2 regions of the Promicromonospora alba genome follow, and region 1 is predicted to be linked to the other one. Evidence: predicted binding sites of a transcription regulator. Region 1 holds the regulator's gene; the other holds the start of a gene.
The links. The regulator HrcA, encoded in region 1, represses chaperone genes, less so after heat shock. The targets are predictions, from matches to a motif close to TTNGCACTCGNNNNNNNCGAGTGCNAA.

Region 1 (7,620 bases):
CGCGGCCGGGCCGGCCACGGCCTGACGTCGCCCCGGCGGTCCGCCGCCGTCGTCCCGCCGAAATGACCATGCACCTGCTGCCAGGATCCGAGTGATCCTGGCAGCAGGTGCATGGTCATTTCTTACCGACGGCCGACGACGGCGGCGGGCGAGCGGCTTACTTGATGAGGCGGATGTTCACCGGGTAGCGGTAGGGCGCGCCCTTGCTGTTCTCCACGGCGGCCAGAATCATGAACACCAGCGCGGCGATGAACACGAGGTACACGAACGAGCCCAGCGTGAACGTGATGACGGTGATGATCGCGGCGGCGATGTGCACGAAGATCAGCGTGATCTGGAAGTTCAGCGCCTCCTTGGCCTCCTGGTCCACGAACCGGCTGCGGTCCTTGAACACCAGCCAGATCACCAGCGGCGCGATGAACGACAGCAGGGCCGGGCCGACCTGGGCGAAGATCGCCCACATGCGCTCGTCCGACGGGGTGAGCGGCTGGGGCTGGTACGGCGCGCCGGAGCCGTAGGGCGGGCCGTACCCGGTGCCCGGCTGCGGCTGACCCGGCTGACCGGGCGCGGGCTGGTTCGGATAAGGCTGGTCCTGGTGCGGAGGCTGGCCGGGCTGGGGCGAGCCGTAGGCGGGGGGCTGCTGCGGCGGCGGGCCGGGCTGCTGCGGCTGGTCAGGCGGCTGGGGCGACTGCGGCTGCTGCGGGTTCTCGGACATGGCCATAACCGTAGAGGCTGCGGCCTACGAGATGGCTCATGACGTGGTCACGAAATCGATAAGTTCTTCGACCCGTCCCAGCAGCGCCGGGTCGAGGTCCCGGAAGTCGCGCACGGCGGAGAGGATCCGCTGCCAGCCGCGGGCGACGTCGGCCTGCGTCTCGGCAGGCCAGCCCAGGGAACGCAGGATGCCGAGCTTCCACTCGGTACCCCGGTCGATGACCGGCCAGCGGTCCAGCCCGAGCCGCTCGGCGCGCACCGCCTGCCACACGTCGACGTAGGGGTGGCCGAGCACCAGCACGGTGCCCTGCGGGACGTGGCGCAGTGCCTCGTCCGTCAGCCGCTGCTCCTTCGACCCGGGCACCAGGTGGTCGACCAGCACGCCGACGCGGCGGTCGGCGTCGGGCCCGAACTCGGCGAGGCGTTCGGCGAGGTGGTCCACGCCGTCGAGCATCTCGACCACCACGCCCTCGACGCGCAGGTCGTCGCCCCAGACCTTCTCCACCAGCTCGGCGTCGTGCTTGCCCTCCACCCAGATGCGGCTGCCCCGCGCGACGCGGGCCCTGGCGCCGTGCACCGCCACAGATCCGGACGCTGTGCGCGTGGGCTGAGCGGGCGCGCGGTGCAGGACGGGCGCGGTGAGCACCACCGGCTTGCCCTCCACCCAGAAGCCCGGGCCGAGCGGGAAGGTGCGGGTGCGGCCGCGACGGTCCTCGAGGACCACCACGTGCATCCCGCCCGACTTCTCGACGCGGACGACGGCGCCCACCCAGCCGGTCTCGACCTCTTCGACCACGAGCCCGGTATCGGCGGGCATCGGCTGCGACGTCGGCCGGCTCCGCCCCCGCTGCGCGCCAGGGAACGCGGGGGACAGCACATCAGGTCCATACCGTTCGTCAACCACGGGGTGACCCTAGTTCCGCCATCCCGTTGAGTGCTGGATATTCGCCCTTTCGGAGTGTCATCCAGGGCGAATACCCAGCACTCAACGAGGAACGCGGAGGGCCGCCTCCGTGCGGGTCGACACGCCCAGCTTCCGCAGGATCGCCGAGACGTGCACCGAAGCGGTCTTGGCCGAGATGAACAGCCGCTCCGCGATCTGCCCGTTGGTCAGGCCCTCCGCGACGAGCGCGAGCACCTGCTGCTCCCGTGGGGTGAGCGTGTCCGGCACGCCGCCCGCCGGTGACGACGACGACGCCGGCGCGGGCACTTCGGCGGGCCCGCCACGGCCGGTCAGACCGGCCCGGTCGACGAGGCCCTGCGCCCGCTGGACGATCAGCCCCGCGCCGATCTTCTCCGCCTCGGTGATCGCGGACCCGAGCGCCGCTCGTGCTCCGGGCCGGTCTCCCGCGTCGAGCAGCCGCGCGCCCTCGCGGTACAGCGCATACGGGCGCAGGTGGGCGGGCGCGGGGCCGGGCTGCTCGGCAACCGCCGTCCACGGACCGGTGCCGAGCTCCGCCTCGAACACCGCGGACCACACGGGGAACGTCTGCCAGTGGGCGCACTCGGCGAGCGCCGCGCGGTACGGGGCGTCGTCGATGTCCTGGCCGGCCGCCCGGAGCTCGGCGATCGCCCGGGCCGACAGAGCGAGGGACGTGAGGTCGTAGGCAGGGCTGCGCGGGTGGTCCGGCGCGACGACCACCGACAGGCGCTCCAGCGCCGCCGCCGGTTCGCCGCGCAGCAGCTCGAGCTCCGCCTGGGTGCCCCTGCTGCGCGACCGGATCTGTTCTTCCAGGCGGCCGAACCGCTCCCAGGTGGCTGCCCGGTGGCGCGCCTCGGCCTGGGCGCGCTCGACGTCGCCGCGCCACATCAGGAGCCAGGTGCGGCGCTCGGTCAGGTAGGCGGTGTACACGCTGTCGTGGATCAGGGGCACCGTGTGCTCGTACCAGGCGGCCGCCTCGGCCCAGTCGCCGCGCCCGATCCAGGCCTCGACGACGTTGCCCTCGATCATGATCCGCGAGCCCTCGGACGCGCCGTGCCGGCGTGCCTCCGTGACCCCCTCCTGGGCGATCTCGACCGCCCGGTCCCACTCGCCGACGAGGATCCGGGAGTCCGACCCGTTGGTGTAGTACCGGCTCAGCCCTCGCCAGGCGCCCTCTGCCGCGTCGCGTGCGGCGTCGATCTCGTCGAAGCCGCCGGCGTCACCGCGCTGGACCCGGCTCACGCCGCGCAGGTTCAGGGCCACCGACGCGACCTCGGGGCTGCCGATCGCGATCCCGGCCTCGTAGGCGGCGGTCGCTGCCTCTATCCCTTCCTCGGTCCGGCCGTCGAGCATGGCGTGGCGCGCCCGCAGCATCAGGAGGTGAGCGCGTACGGCGTCGTCCCGGCCGGGTTCGACGAGCGCGAGGGCCCGCTCGATGAGCTCGGGCCCTTCGCCCGAGCCGGCGTGACCCGCGATGAGTGCAGTGTCGGAGAGCATGCCGGCCAGGCCCGCGGGGTCGTCGGCGGGCCACTCGGCGATCGCCTCGTGGGCGACGGCCAGGGCGCGGGCGGTCCGGGTGGACCCGCGCAGCGACTCGGCGACGGTGCGCAGCAGCTCGTGGTGCGGCAGGCCGGCCACGGCCTCGGCGTCGGGCACCTGTTCCCAGAGCTCCAGGGCGCGCTCGCCCAGCGCCACCGCGGTGGACGACGCGGCGCCGTCCGCTGCCGCCTGGTGCCCGACGACGGCCGCAGTGAGCGCCTTGTCCAGCACGCCGGCCCGCCACCAGTGGTCCGCTATCCGCGACAGCTTGGCGACCGACCGGGCGCGCCGGACGAGGGCGCCTTCCAGCGCCCGCGCGTACGCGGCGTGCAGGCGGCGGCGCTCGCCCGGCAGCAGCTCGGCGTACACGGCCTCCTGGGCCAGCGCGTGCCGGAAGGCGTAGCCGATCTCGGTGGTCACCAGCACCTGCGCGTCGACCGCCTCGCGCAGCCCTTCCTCCGGTTCGGGTCCGACGCCGGTCGTGACGTCGGCCAGGACGTCGTCGAGCACGTCGTGCCAGACACGCGGTCCGGCGGCCGCGACGACGCGACAGAGGGCCTGGGCCTCGCGGCTCAGGTTCCAGTAGCGCAGCAGGAGGATGTCGCGCAGGGAGTCGGGCAGGTCGGTGTCCAGGAAGCCGACGAGCTCCTCGACGTAGAACGGGACGCCCTCGCTGCGGTCGGCCAGGTCGGCGAACGGTTCGGCGATCAGGCCGGCGTCCAGCCCGACGGCGGGGACGTGGTCCCGGCCGTGCGCCGGGCCGTTCCGGAGGCCGGCGGAGCCGCCGAGCAGGTCGCGCGCCATCGCCTGGACCTCTGCGACGCCCAGGCGCGCCAGGTCGAGGCGGGTGGTGAGGCGGGCCCGGTCGAGCTCGGCCATGACGGTGCGCAGGGGGTGCGCGCGTCCGACGTCGTCGCTGCGGTAGGTGAGCAGCAGGAGCAGGCCGGCGGGTGCGGTGCGGGCGAGGCGGAGGGCGACGGCGCGGGTGACGTCGTCGGACCAGTGCAGGTCCTCCATGATCACGACGACGGGGCGCTCGGCGGCGAGCCCGGTGAGCAGGTTCGCGAGGACCTCGGGAAGGCGGTCCGCTCCGGCGTCCGACGCCGGGGTGACGAGCTGGGGAGCGACGACGGACAGGGCACCTGCCGCGGGCCCGGCAGCGGCGACCACTGCCTCGGGGCCTACCGTCCGGACGATCCCGCGCAGCAGTCCGGCGAGAGCCGCGTAGGGGAGGGGTCCGGACCCCTCGTCGGCGCACTGCCCGGTGAGGACGGGGACGCCGTCGGCGTGCGCGGTGAGCTCGTCGAGGAGGCGGGTCTTGCCGATCCCTGCCTCGCCCGCGATCACTATCGTGCGGTTGCCACCCGAGCGGACTGCGTCGAGGGCGGCTGTGAGCTCGCCGAGCTCTCGGGCTCGACCCACCAGGCGGGCGCGGGGAACCGGCATGGGCTCATCGTCCCATGCCGGTCCTGTCGTCGGTCCGCTGGTCATCGTTGCTGGTCATGACTGTCCGGCACGGTCTGGCGCCGCGCGTCAGGCGACGCGGGGCCGGGCCGTGCGGGCAGCCTTGGCCCGGCTGGTCTGCTCGGCGGCGTGGTGCTCGGCCGCCTGCCGACGGGCGATCTCCTTGCGCTCACGGGCCACGCGGGACTGCTCGGCCCGGCGGTTGAGGTCCTGCTCGTTCCTGCGGTACTCGGCGAAGTCGGAAAAACCGAACATGGTGTTGCCTCCTGGTCGTCGCCGGCCCGTCGCCGGCGATGACTCAAGGTTCGTCCGTGAGGTACCCCCGGCGGATCGGGCGGTCGCCGCATCTTTCGGACCGGGTCTGCTGAGGTGTGAGGTGGTGCCTAAGGCATTGCCCTAGTCCGCCGCTCGCGAACGTGGCGTACGCCTCCGTCACCCGCGTGACCTGCGCGTCGGGCCTGCTCAGAGACGTTCTGTGCGAAGCAGTGGCGGGTCGGGGACTTGGCCTGTGGCGTGTGCCGCGTAGGATTGGCACTCGGCTGGCGAGAGTGCTGGAGCGCCGGCCGGAACCCGGGTGCAGGTCCCGGACGTTCTACCTGGGACGGAGGTGAGCGCGGTGAGCGAAGAACGCAGACTCGATGTCTTGCGAGCGATCGTGGAGGACTATGTCCGGACACGGGAGCCCGTGGGCTCCCGCATACTCACGGAGCGGCACAAGCTCGGTGTGTCCCCGGCGACCGTGCGCAACGACATGGCCGCCCTGGAAGAGGCCGGGCTCATCGCCCAGCCCCACACCTCGGCCGGCCGCATCCCCACGGACAAGGGCTACCGCCTGTTCGTGGACCAGCTGGCAGAGGTGCGGCCGCTGACCGTGCCCCAGAAGCGCGCCATCGAGACGTTCCTGTCCGAGGCGGTCGACCTGGACGACGTGGTAGCCCGCGCCGGACGCCTCATCGCGCAGCTGACGGGCCAGGTCGCCGTCGTGCAGTACCCGTCGCTGCGTCGTTCCGGGCTGCGGCACCTGGAGCTCGTCCCCTCCGCCGAGGGGCGGCTCCTCGTCGTCGTCATCACGGACACGGGACGGGTCGAGCAGCGGTACCTCGACGTGCCCCTCGGGATGGACGACGGGACGCTCGGCGAGCTGCGCGCGCGCTTCAACGCCGCGGCCGCCGGCCACCGGCTCACCGAGATCGGCACCGCCTTCGCGCGGGTCACCGAGGCGATGCCCGACGAGCATCGCGCGCTGGGTACGGCCGTCGCCGAGGTGGTGACCGCCGCGCTCGCCGAGGAGAGCGAGGAGCGCATAGTGCTGACGGGCCAGGCCAACCTGGCGCACTCCAGCATGCGGTTCGAGCAGGGCCTGCGTCCCGTGCTCGAGGCCCTCGAGGAGCAGGTGGTCCTGCTCGGCCTCCTCACCGACATGACCGACGACGCAGGCGTTGCCGTGAGCATCGGCCACGAGAACCGGCTGGCCGGCCTGTCCGAGACCTCGGTCGTCACGTCCGGCTACGGCTCGTCCGACGGGGACTCCGTCGCGATCCTGAGCTCGATCGGCCCCACCCGTATGGACTACCCGGGCACCATCGCCGCGGTGCGCGCCGTCGCGCGCTACCTGTCGCGTGTGCTGCCCAGCTGACATCCCCCTTTCCACACACCTCCTCACAAAGAGAGACCTGTGACCGACTACTACGAGATTCTCGGTGTTCCGCGCGACGCCTCGCCCGAGCAGATCAAGAAGGCATACCGCAAGCTGGCCCGCGAGCTGCACCCCGACGTGGCAGGCAACGTGGGCGAGGACCGGTTCAAGGATGTCGCGCGCGCCTACGAGGTGCTGTCCAACCCGGACAAGCGCCAGCAGTACGACATGGGCGTGGACCCGACCGCGCCGGGTGGCGGCGCCGGCGGTGGGTTCGGTGCCGGGTTCGGTTTCCAGGACATCTTCGAGACCTTCTTCGGCGGCGGCCAGCCCGCCGGGCCGGTCCCGCGCGCCCGGCGCGGCAACGACGCGCTGGTGCGGCTCGACCTCGAGCTCGCCGAGGCGGTGTTCGGCGCCAAGCGCGAGATCCAGGTCGACACGGCGGTGGTGTGCAACACCTGTGCCGGCGACGGCGCACGGCCCGGCACCTCGGCGCGCACCTGCGACGTCTGCCACGGCCGCGGTTCCGTGCAGCGGGTCGCGCGCTCGTTCCTCGGCCAGGTCATGACCAACCAGCCCTGCTCCGCCTGCGGCGGCTTCGGCACGGTCATCCCCGAGCCCTGCGCCGACTGCGCCGGCGAGGGCCGCGTGCGTTCGCGCCGCACCGTCTCCGTGAACGTGCCCGCGGGCGTCGACACCGGTACGCGCATCAAGCTCTCCGCCCAGGGTGAGGTGGGCCCGGGTGGCGGCCCCGCCGGCGACCTGTACGTCGAGATCCGGGAGCGCGCGCACGACACGTTCGTGCGGCGCGGCGACGAGCTGCACTGCACCCTCCAGGTCCCGATGACGGCGGCCGCGCTCGGCACCGTCCTCGAGCTCGACACCCTGGACGGGCTCCAGGAGATCGACCTGCGCCCGGGCACGCAGCCCGGCCAGGTCATGACCCTCAAGGGCCTCGGCGTGGGGCACCTGCACTCGACCGGGCGCGGCGACCTCAACGTGCACATCGAGGTCCAGGTGCCCACGGCCCTGGACGAGGAGCAGACGGCGCTCCTGCAGCAGCTCGCGGTCCTGCGCGGCGAGGAGCGGCCCGAGTCGCGCCTCGCGTCCGTGCACGGCGGTGTGTTCTCGCGGCTGCGCGACAAGCTCAGCGGGCGCTGACCGCCCACCCATGAGCGCGCCAGTCTTTCTCGCGGAGGCGTCCACCGCCCATCCGCTCTCGGAGTACGCCGCGGGCTCGGTCTACGTGCTCGACGGCGCGGAAGGCCGGCACGCCGGCGTCGTCCAGCGGCGCGGTCCCGGGGAGCGGATCGACGTCGTCGACGGCGCGGGCGTACGCCTGCGG
Region 2 (7,620 bases), on a different contig from region 1:
GAGCAGCGCGCCGCCGACGATCGGTCCGAGCGCGCCGCCCACCACCGAGAGGCTGCCCCACACGCTGATCGCGATGTTGCGCTCACGCTCGTTGACGAAGGCCACCCGGATCAGGGCGAGCGTGGCAGGCATCATCGCCGCCGCGCCGACGGCCAGCAGGCCGCGCGCGGCGATCAGGACCTCAGGGGTGGGTGCCGTGGCCGCCAGGAAGGAGGCGAGCCCGAACACGGCGAGGCCTGCCAGGAACATGAGCCGGTGGCCGAACCGGTCGCCAAGCGTTCCCGTGCCCAGCAGAAGGCCGGTCATCACCAGCGGGTACGCGTTGATGATCCAGAGGCTCTCGGTCCAGCTCGCGTCGAGCTCCCGGGTGAGGGTCGGCAGCGCCGTGTACAGGATCGAGTTGTCCAGGGTGATCAGCAGCAGGCCTGCGCCTACCGTCACCAGGAGCGTCCAACGCCGTCGGGGGCCGAGCAGCGACACGGGAGCGTCGACCGGCGGGCTCATCGTCATGGCTACAACTGTACTATCTAGAATGTTAAGTTACTCACCGAACGGACGTCGTCCGGAACGGCGGAGGCTCCCCGGTGCGAACACCGGAGAGCCTCAGAGATTCACCCGCCGATCATACGGCCAGACGTGCGATTACGCCCGCGGCCACTGCTGCGGCGTCGGCCATTTCGCGGTGCGGCCGTCGCCGCTGGAGGTGCCCGTCAGGCGGCGCCTGATCCACGGACCCACGTGCTGGCGCATCCATGCCGCGTTGGCGCTCGCCGTCTCGCGGAAGGCTGCGGGCGGGGCGGCGTCAAGCGGGGTGTCGTAGGCGGCGTCGTCCGGCTCGAGGCCGAGCGCGTCCAGCGCCGCGTTCGCCACCCGCTGGTGGCCCTCCGGGGTGAGGTGGATGCGGTCGTCGGACCAGAGGCGCAGGTCGCCCAGCGCCCGCATGCCCCACAGGTCCAGGACGTGCGCGCCGGTCCGGCGGGCGATGGACCAGACGTTCGCATTGAAGGCGCCCACGCGGCCGTTGGTCCAGCTCAGGGCGGCGCCGGCCTTGAACCCCGTTCCCATCAGGACGTCGGCACCGGTCGCCCGGAGCGCGACGACGGCGTCCTCCAGGGCGCTCGAGATCGCGTCGATGTCGGCCGAGGCGCGCAGGATGTCGTTGCCGCCACCCACCAGGGATACGAGGTCCGGCTGGGCCTCGATGGTGACGTCCAGCTGCTCGGCGATGATCGGGCGCAGCTTGCGGCCACGGATCGCGAGGTTCGCGTACTCGAGCGGCGCCTCACCCGCGGCGATCCGGCGTGCCGAGAGGATGGCGGCGAGGTTGTCGGCCCAGCCGCGCTGGATGTCCGGGGCGTCGGGGTACGGGTCCCACAGGCCCTCCGAGAAGGAGTCGCCCATGGCGACGTACCGCGCCCAGCGGACGGGTGCGGCGGTAGGGAGGTCGGGGGACTGGCCTTCCGGGTCTGGGGTCGTCGTGGCGCTCACAGCGCCCATTCTTCCGCTTGGACCGGGGAACTCGCTGGCCCGGGGGTGTGACGGGCAGCACAAACTGGCAGTGTCGGAGGGTGCCGGTAACCTCCTGGACGTGGAGACCATCGTGAACCCGACGCCCCCTGTCGACGCCGCTGCCGCCTCGGGCCCGCCCCCGTTGTCGCAGGTAGTTGCACCGGACTGGGCGGAGGCACTGGCAGACGTCGAACCGCGTATCCACGCGATGGGTGACTTCCTGCGCGCCGAGGTCGCCCAGGGGCGCACCTACGTGCCCGCAGGAGAGAACGTCCTCGCGGCGTTCAAGCGGCCGCTCGCGGACGTGCGCGTGCTCATCGTGGGGCAGGACCCGTATCCGACGCCGGGCCACGCCATGGGGCTGTCGTTCTCGGTGCAGCCGGAGGTGCGGCCCGTGCCGCGGTCGCTGGTGAACATCTACAAGGAGATGCAGGACGACCTCGGCGTCCCGCTCCCGTCGAACGGCGACCTGCGGCCGTGGGCCGATCAGGGGGTCATGCTGCTGAACAGGACCCTCACCTGCAGGCCCGGCGCCTCCGACTCCCACGCGGGCAAGGGCTGGGAGGAGATCACGGAGGCGGCGATCCGTGCGCTCGTGGCGCGGGGCGGACCGCTCGTGGCGATCCTGTGGGGCGCGAAGGCGCGCAACCTGAAGCCGTGGCTCGGGGACGTGCCGATCGTCGAGAGCGCGCACCCGTCGCCGCTGTCGGCGCGCAACGGATTCTTCGGGTCGAAGCCGTTCTCGCGGGCCAACGCGCTGCTCGAGCAGCAGGGTGCGCAGCCGGTCGACTGGCGCCTCCCGTAGGGGCGGCCAGGGAGGTCCCGGTTCGGCGTCGAGGGGCGGGCCGGCGTGTTGACACTGTGAAAGGGGAAGAGTGAAGAACAGTCACGTCCTTCGGGTACGCGGTGAGCCGATGAGCGAGGTGCTGGCTCCCGAGGCCGGCAGCCCTGATGTCGAGCGGGTCAACGGTGCCGAGAACAAGCTCTCGGACCGCGACCGGGAGATTCTCGCGTTCGAGCGCCGCTGGTGGAAGTATGCGGGCGCCAAAGAGGAGGCGGCACGGGAACTCTTCGATCTGACGGCTACGCGCTACTACCAGGTTTTGAACGCGCTGATCGACACTCCAGCCGCCCTCGAGCACGACCCGATGCTGGTCAAACGCCTGCGCAGGGTCCGATCGACCCGCCAGCGAGGACGCTCTGCACGACGGTTGGCCGATGAGAACCACTGAGCGGGCACCGATCCGACACAACGACCCGCTACTCTCTCTGCCGTGACGAAGAGTGGCTACCCCTACCCGCCCGACGAGTTCGACGTCGCTGTCCCCGGGGGCGCACCTGTGGGTGTGCACCGTGCACCGCGAAGCGGTTGGAGCTCGGCCTGGCCGTTCCTGCTGGTCGCTGTAGTGTGCGCCGCCGTGGCGTGGGGCGGCATCACGCTGCTGTCCGGAGGTGACGACCCTGCAGAGGCGCAGGGTGGCGCGTCGCCTTCGGTGTCGGCGTCCGGTTCCCCCTCGGCCTCGGCGCCGAGCGCTTCGCCGAGCGCGTCGCCGTCGGCAGAGGCGTCAGAGCCGAACGTGGCAGATCTGGTCGCTGCGGCCGATCCTGCCGCGAAGTACATGGTGTACAACCTCGGGACCGTCCAGGGCCTCGCAGGCGCTTCCAGCGACAGTCTCGTCGCCGGCGGTCTCGGTGGGTCGGAAGCCACCGCGACGCCCCCGGAGGCAGACCTCTCGGCCGTCACAGCGGCCGGCACCAACGCCGTCTGGTACGGCGAGGGGCGCGACAAGGAGGCCAAGGCGGCCGCCGCGATCCTGGGCATCCCGGAGGCCAACGTCGTCATGAACGACGCCGTGACGAGCTCCCCCCAGGCCGTCTGGGTGTTCCTGTTCACGGCACCGGCAGGCTGACGGCGCCGCCAGGTGAGCGTGCCGATGGCAGCGTTGTCGTCGGCTTTCGGTCAACCACTGGTCGGCTCCCGGGAAGGGCCGGAGTGTGGCCGATTCTCCGTCCGGCTCGTACCACGAGATTGATATCCGCCTGCCCGGGCGGCGCCTCAAGGCTCTGACCTGCCCGTTCGCCATCCGCTTAATACCTCATACGGGACATAGAGGGTTCCCTGGTGTGAGCCGGACCACTAGGCTCGAACCACCACGGGTCGACCGAGTGTCCCGTGCAGAGGTACAAGGAGAACTACGCATGGCCCAGGGCACCGTCAAGTGGTTCAACGCCGAGAAGGGGTATGGCTTTATTACCCCGACTGCCGGCGGCCAGGACCTTTTTGTTCACTACAGCGCGATCCAGTCCGATGGCTACCGGTCCCTCGACGAGGGGCAGGAAGTGGAATTCGAGGTGGGGCAGGGACAGAAGGGCCCGCAGGCAGAGCAGGTTCGTCCACTCTGATTCGATGGGACGACGGGCGGGAAGGGCCCGCCCGTCGCCCGCCGCCCCCCAGGACCGCCGGGACCCAGACCCCGGCGTCCGATCTGGACGGTCGAAGACGACCGTCGTTACTGCGCAGCCGGACGATGATGCCCGACGCCGCCGAGCAGCCGCCCGTACCGCGGCTGCTCGTTCTGGCACCTGGTCCCCGCCAGGCGAGCCTCGACCGGTAGGACTGCCCCGCCATCGGCCGTCCGGCCCGATACCGTGATTCGATGGGGGAATGACCCTGCTCGACGCGGTTGTAGTGGGTTCAGGACCCAACGGCCTGGCGGCCGCGGTGACGCTCGCCCGCGCGGGGCTAGGCGTCCGGGTCCTCGAGGCCCAGCCGACGATCGGCGGTGGCGCCCGTACCGTCGCGATCCCCGAGCTCGCGGACGGCATGTTGTTCGACCTCTGCTCCGCCGTGCACCCCATGGCCTGGGCGTCGCCGTTCTTCCGGTCCTTCGATCTCTCCGCACGTGGCGTCGAGCTCGTCGCACCTGAGGTCGCCTACGCGCATCCGCTCGACGGCGACCGCGCGGGCATCGCCTTCCGCGACCTGGCCCGAACGGCTGACCGGCTCGGGCCCGACGGCGACGCCTGGAGCGACCTGCTGGGCCCGCTCGCCGCCCACTGGCGGCAGGTCACGGCGCTCGCCCTGGGCGACAAGCGGACGGTGCACGGCATGGCGGAGGGCGTGCCGGGTTCCGGCGGGCACACGCCGCCCGTGCGGGCCCTCGCCTCGATGGTCCGGCCCGGTCTGCGGTTCGGCACCGCGCTCCTCGAGCAGGGCGGGCCCCGCTGGGACCGCAGGTTCCTCACGGACGAGGCCAAGGCGCTGCTCACCGGCGTCGCGGCGCACAACATCACCCCGCTCCCGTCGCTCGGGGGCGCGGGGACGGCCCTGCTTCTCGCGGCGCTCGCACACGCCGACGGCGGCTGGGCGATCCCGGTCGGGGGCTCCCAGGCGATAGTGAACGCGATGGTCCGCGACCTGGAGGCGCACGGAGGAACCGTCGAGACCGGCCGCCGGGTCACGAGCTGGTCAGACCTGCCGCCCGCGCGCGCCGTCTTCTTCGACACCACGCCCAGCACCCTGCTCCGGATCGCGGGGGACCGGGTCCGGCCGGGGCGCCGCGCGGCCCTGCGGCGGTTCCGGTACGGGAACGCGGCGGCCAAGGTCGACTTCGTCCTCGACGGCCCGGTCCCCTGGCGGGTGCCCGACGTCGGGCGCGCCTCCACCGTGCATGTCGGCGGGACGCGGGCCGAGCTGGTGGCCGCGGAGGACAGCGTCGCGCACGGGCTGCACGCCGACCACCCGGTGGTCCTGGTCAGCGACCCGAGCGTCGCCGACCCGAGCCGGCCGCGCGGTCCCGCCCGGCCCCTGTGGACGTACGCGCACGTGCCCGCTGGGTCCACGCAGGACGTCACGGAGGCGGTGACCAGGCAGATCGAGCGGTTCGCGCCCGGCTTCCGCGACGTCGTCGTCGGCTCGCGGTGCATACCCGCCGCGCAGATGGAGCACCACAACCAGAACTACCCGGGTGGCGACATCTCCGCGGGGGCGGCCACGATGTGGCAGATGGTCGCGCGCCCCACGCTCGCGCCCGATCCCTACCAGGTCGCCGAGGGGCTGTACCTGTGCTCCGCCTCGACCCCGCCGGGGCCGGGCGTGCACGGGATGGGCGGCTGGCACGCCGCCCGCCGGGCGCTGCTGCGGGAGTTCGACGTCCGCTCGCTGCCGGACCTCCGCCCGTGACCCACCTGACCCGGACGCGCCTTGCACTCTCATGGTCCGAGTGCCAATAATGTCTTAGCACTCTCCGTTCGAGAGTGACAGCAAGGGTCGAATGGTGAGGCCTCCGGTCACGGCGAGACATGATCGCCGGGACGGCAGGCCGTCCGTCGCGGGCACCGGCCGGCCTGGACAAGCCACCAGCGGAGGATTCATCCCCATGGCCAAGATCATCGCGTTCGACGAGGTCGCTCGTCGAAGCATGGAGCGCGGGCTCAACCAGCTCGCCGACACGGTGAAGGTCACGCTCGGCCCGAAGGGCCGCAACGTTGTTCTTGACAAGAAGTGGGGCGCCCCCACGATCACGAACGACGGTGTCTCCATCGCCAAGGAGATCGAGCTCGAGGACCCGTTCGAGCGGATCGGCGCCGAGCTCGTCAAGGAGGTCGCCAAGAAGACTGACGACGTCGCGGGTGACGGCACCACCACCGCCACCGTGCTCGCCCAGGCGCTCGTGAAGGAGGGCCTGCGTGTCGTTGCCGCCGGCGCCAACCCGATCGCCATCAAGCGGGGCATCGAGAAGGCCGTCGAGGCCGTCACCGAGCAGCTGCTGAACGCCGCCAAGGACATCGAGACCAAGGAAGAGATCGCCGCCACGGCCGCGATCTCGGCCGGTGACCCGGCGATCGGCGAGCTCATCGCCGAGGCCCTCGACAAGGTGGGCAAGGAAGGCGTCATCACCGTCGAGGAGTCGAACACCTTCGGCCTCGAGCTCGAGCTCACCGAGGGTATGCGCTTCGACAAGGGCTTCCTCGCGCGCTACTTCGAGACGGACCCCGAGCGCCAGGAGGCCGTGCTCGAGGACCCGTACGTCCTGATCGTCGAGTCGAAGATCTCGAACGTCAAGGACATGCTGCCGCTGCTCGACCAGGTCATGAAGTCGGGCAAGTCGCTCCTCATCATCGCCGAGGACGTCGAGGGCGAGGCCCTCGCGACCCTGGTGCTGAACAAGATCCGTGGCACCTTCAAGTCCGTCGCCGTCAAGGCTCCGGGCTTCGGCGACCGCCGCAAGGCCATGCTGCAGGACATCGCGATCCTCACCGGCGGCCAGGTCATCACCGAGACGGTGGGCCTCAAGCTGGAGAACGCGACGCTCGAGGAGCTCGGCCAGGCGCGCAAGGTCGTCGTCACCAAGGACGAGACCACGATCGTCGAGGGTGCCGGCGAGGCCGACCTCATCGCCGGTCGCGTGAACCAGATCCGCAGCGAGATCGACAAGTCCGACTCGGACTACGACCGCGAGAAGCTGCAGGAGCGCCTCGCCAAGCTGGCCGGTGGCGTCGCCGTCATCAAGGCCGGCGCGGCCACCGAGGTCGAGCTCAAGGAGCGCAAGCACCGCATCGAGGATGCCGTCCGCAACGCGAAGGCTGCCGTCGAGGAGGGCATCGTCGCCGGTGGTGGCGTGGCCCTCATCCAGGCCGGTGCCGTCGCGTTCGCCAAGCTGGAGCTCGAGGGCGACGAGGCGATCGGTGCCTCGATCGTTCGTGCCGCCATCGACGCGCCGCTCAAGCAGATCGCCATCAACGCCGGCCTCGAGGGTGGCGTCGTCGCGGAGAAGGTGCGCAACCTCCCCGCCGGTCAGGGCCTCAACGCCGCGACCGGTGTGTACGAGGACCTGCTCGCCGCGGGCGTGAACGACCCGGTCAAGGTGACCCGTTCTGCTCTGCAGAACGCGGCCTCGATCGCCGCGCTGTTCCTCACCACCGAGGCAGTCGTCGCCGACAAGCCGGAGCCCGCGGGCGCCCAGGGCGGCGACCCGACCGGTGGCATGGGCGGAATGGACTTCTGAGTCCTGCCTGACCCGCCCGGGCCCCGGCCCGGGCACCCTGTCCGACGCCGGTCGGTCACCCTCCCCACGGAGGGCGACCGGCCGGCGTCGGCCATTTCGAGAA

Region 2: the regulator HrcA is predicted to act here: its motif matches at 5,713-5,739, upstream of groL (chaperonin GroEL).

Annotation. Positions count from the first base shown of each region.
Region 1 covers NZ_JBHSFI010000003.1:1,072,258-1,079,877, reverse strand. The annotation lists gene ACFO6V_RS10105 (DUF2189 domain-containing protein) at 1-25, shown strand, start outside; gene ACFO6V_RS10100 (DUF4870 domain-containing protein) at 158-715, opposite strand; gene ACFO6V_RS10095 (DUF3097 domain-containing protein) at 752-1,618, opposite strand; gene ACFO6V_RS10090 (helix-turn-helix transcriptional regulator) at 1,700-4,621, opposite strand; gene ACFO6V_RS10085 (hypothetical protein) at 4,709-4,894, opposite strand; gene hrcA (heat-inducible transcriptional repressor HrcA) at 5,256-6,275, shown strand; gene dnaJ (molecular chaperone DnaJ) at 6,315-7,436, shown strand; gene ACFO6V_RS10070 (16S rRNA (uracil(1498)-N(3))-methyltransferase) at 7,447-7,620, shown strand, end outside.
Region 2 covers NZ_JBHSFI010000008.1:287,389-295,008, forward strand. The annotation lists gene ACFO6V_RS23915 (MFS transporter) at 1-510, opposite strand, end outside; gene ACFO6V_RS23920 (SGNH/GDSL hydrolase family protein) at 643-1,497, opposite strand; gene ACFO6V_RS23925 (uracil-DNA glycosylase) at 1,598-2,314, shown strand; gene ACFO6V_RS23930 (DUF3263 domain-containing protein) at 2,424-2,741, shown strand; gene ACFO6V_RS23935 (hypothetical protein) at 2,784-3,419, shown strand; gene ACFO6V_RS23940 (cold-shock protein) at 3,709-3,912, shown strand; gene ACFO6V_RS23945 (phytoene desaturase family protein) at 4,175-5,692, shown strand; gene groL (chaperonin GroEL) at 5,889-7,517, shown strand.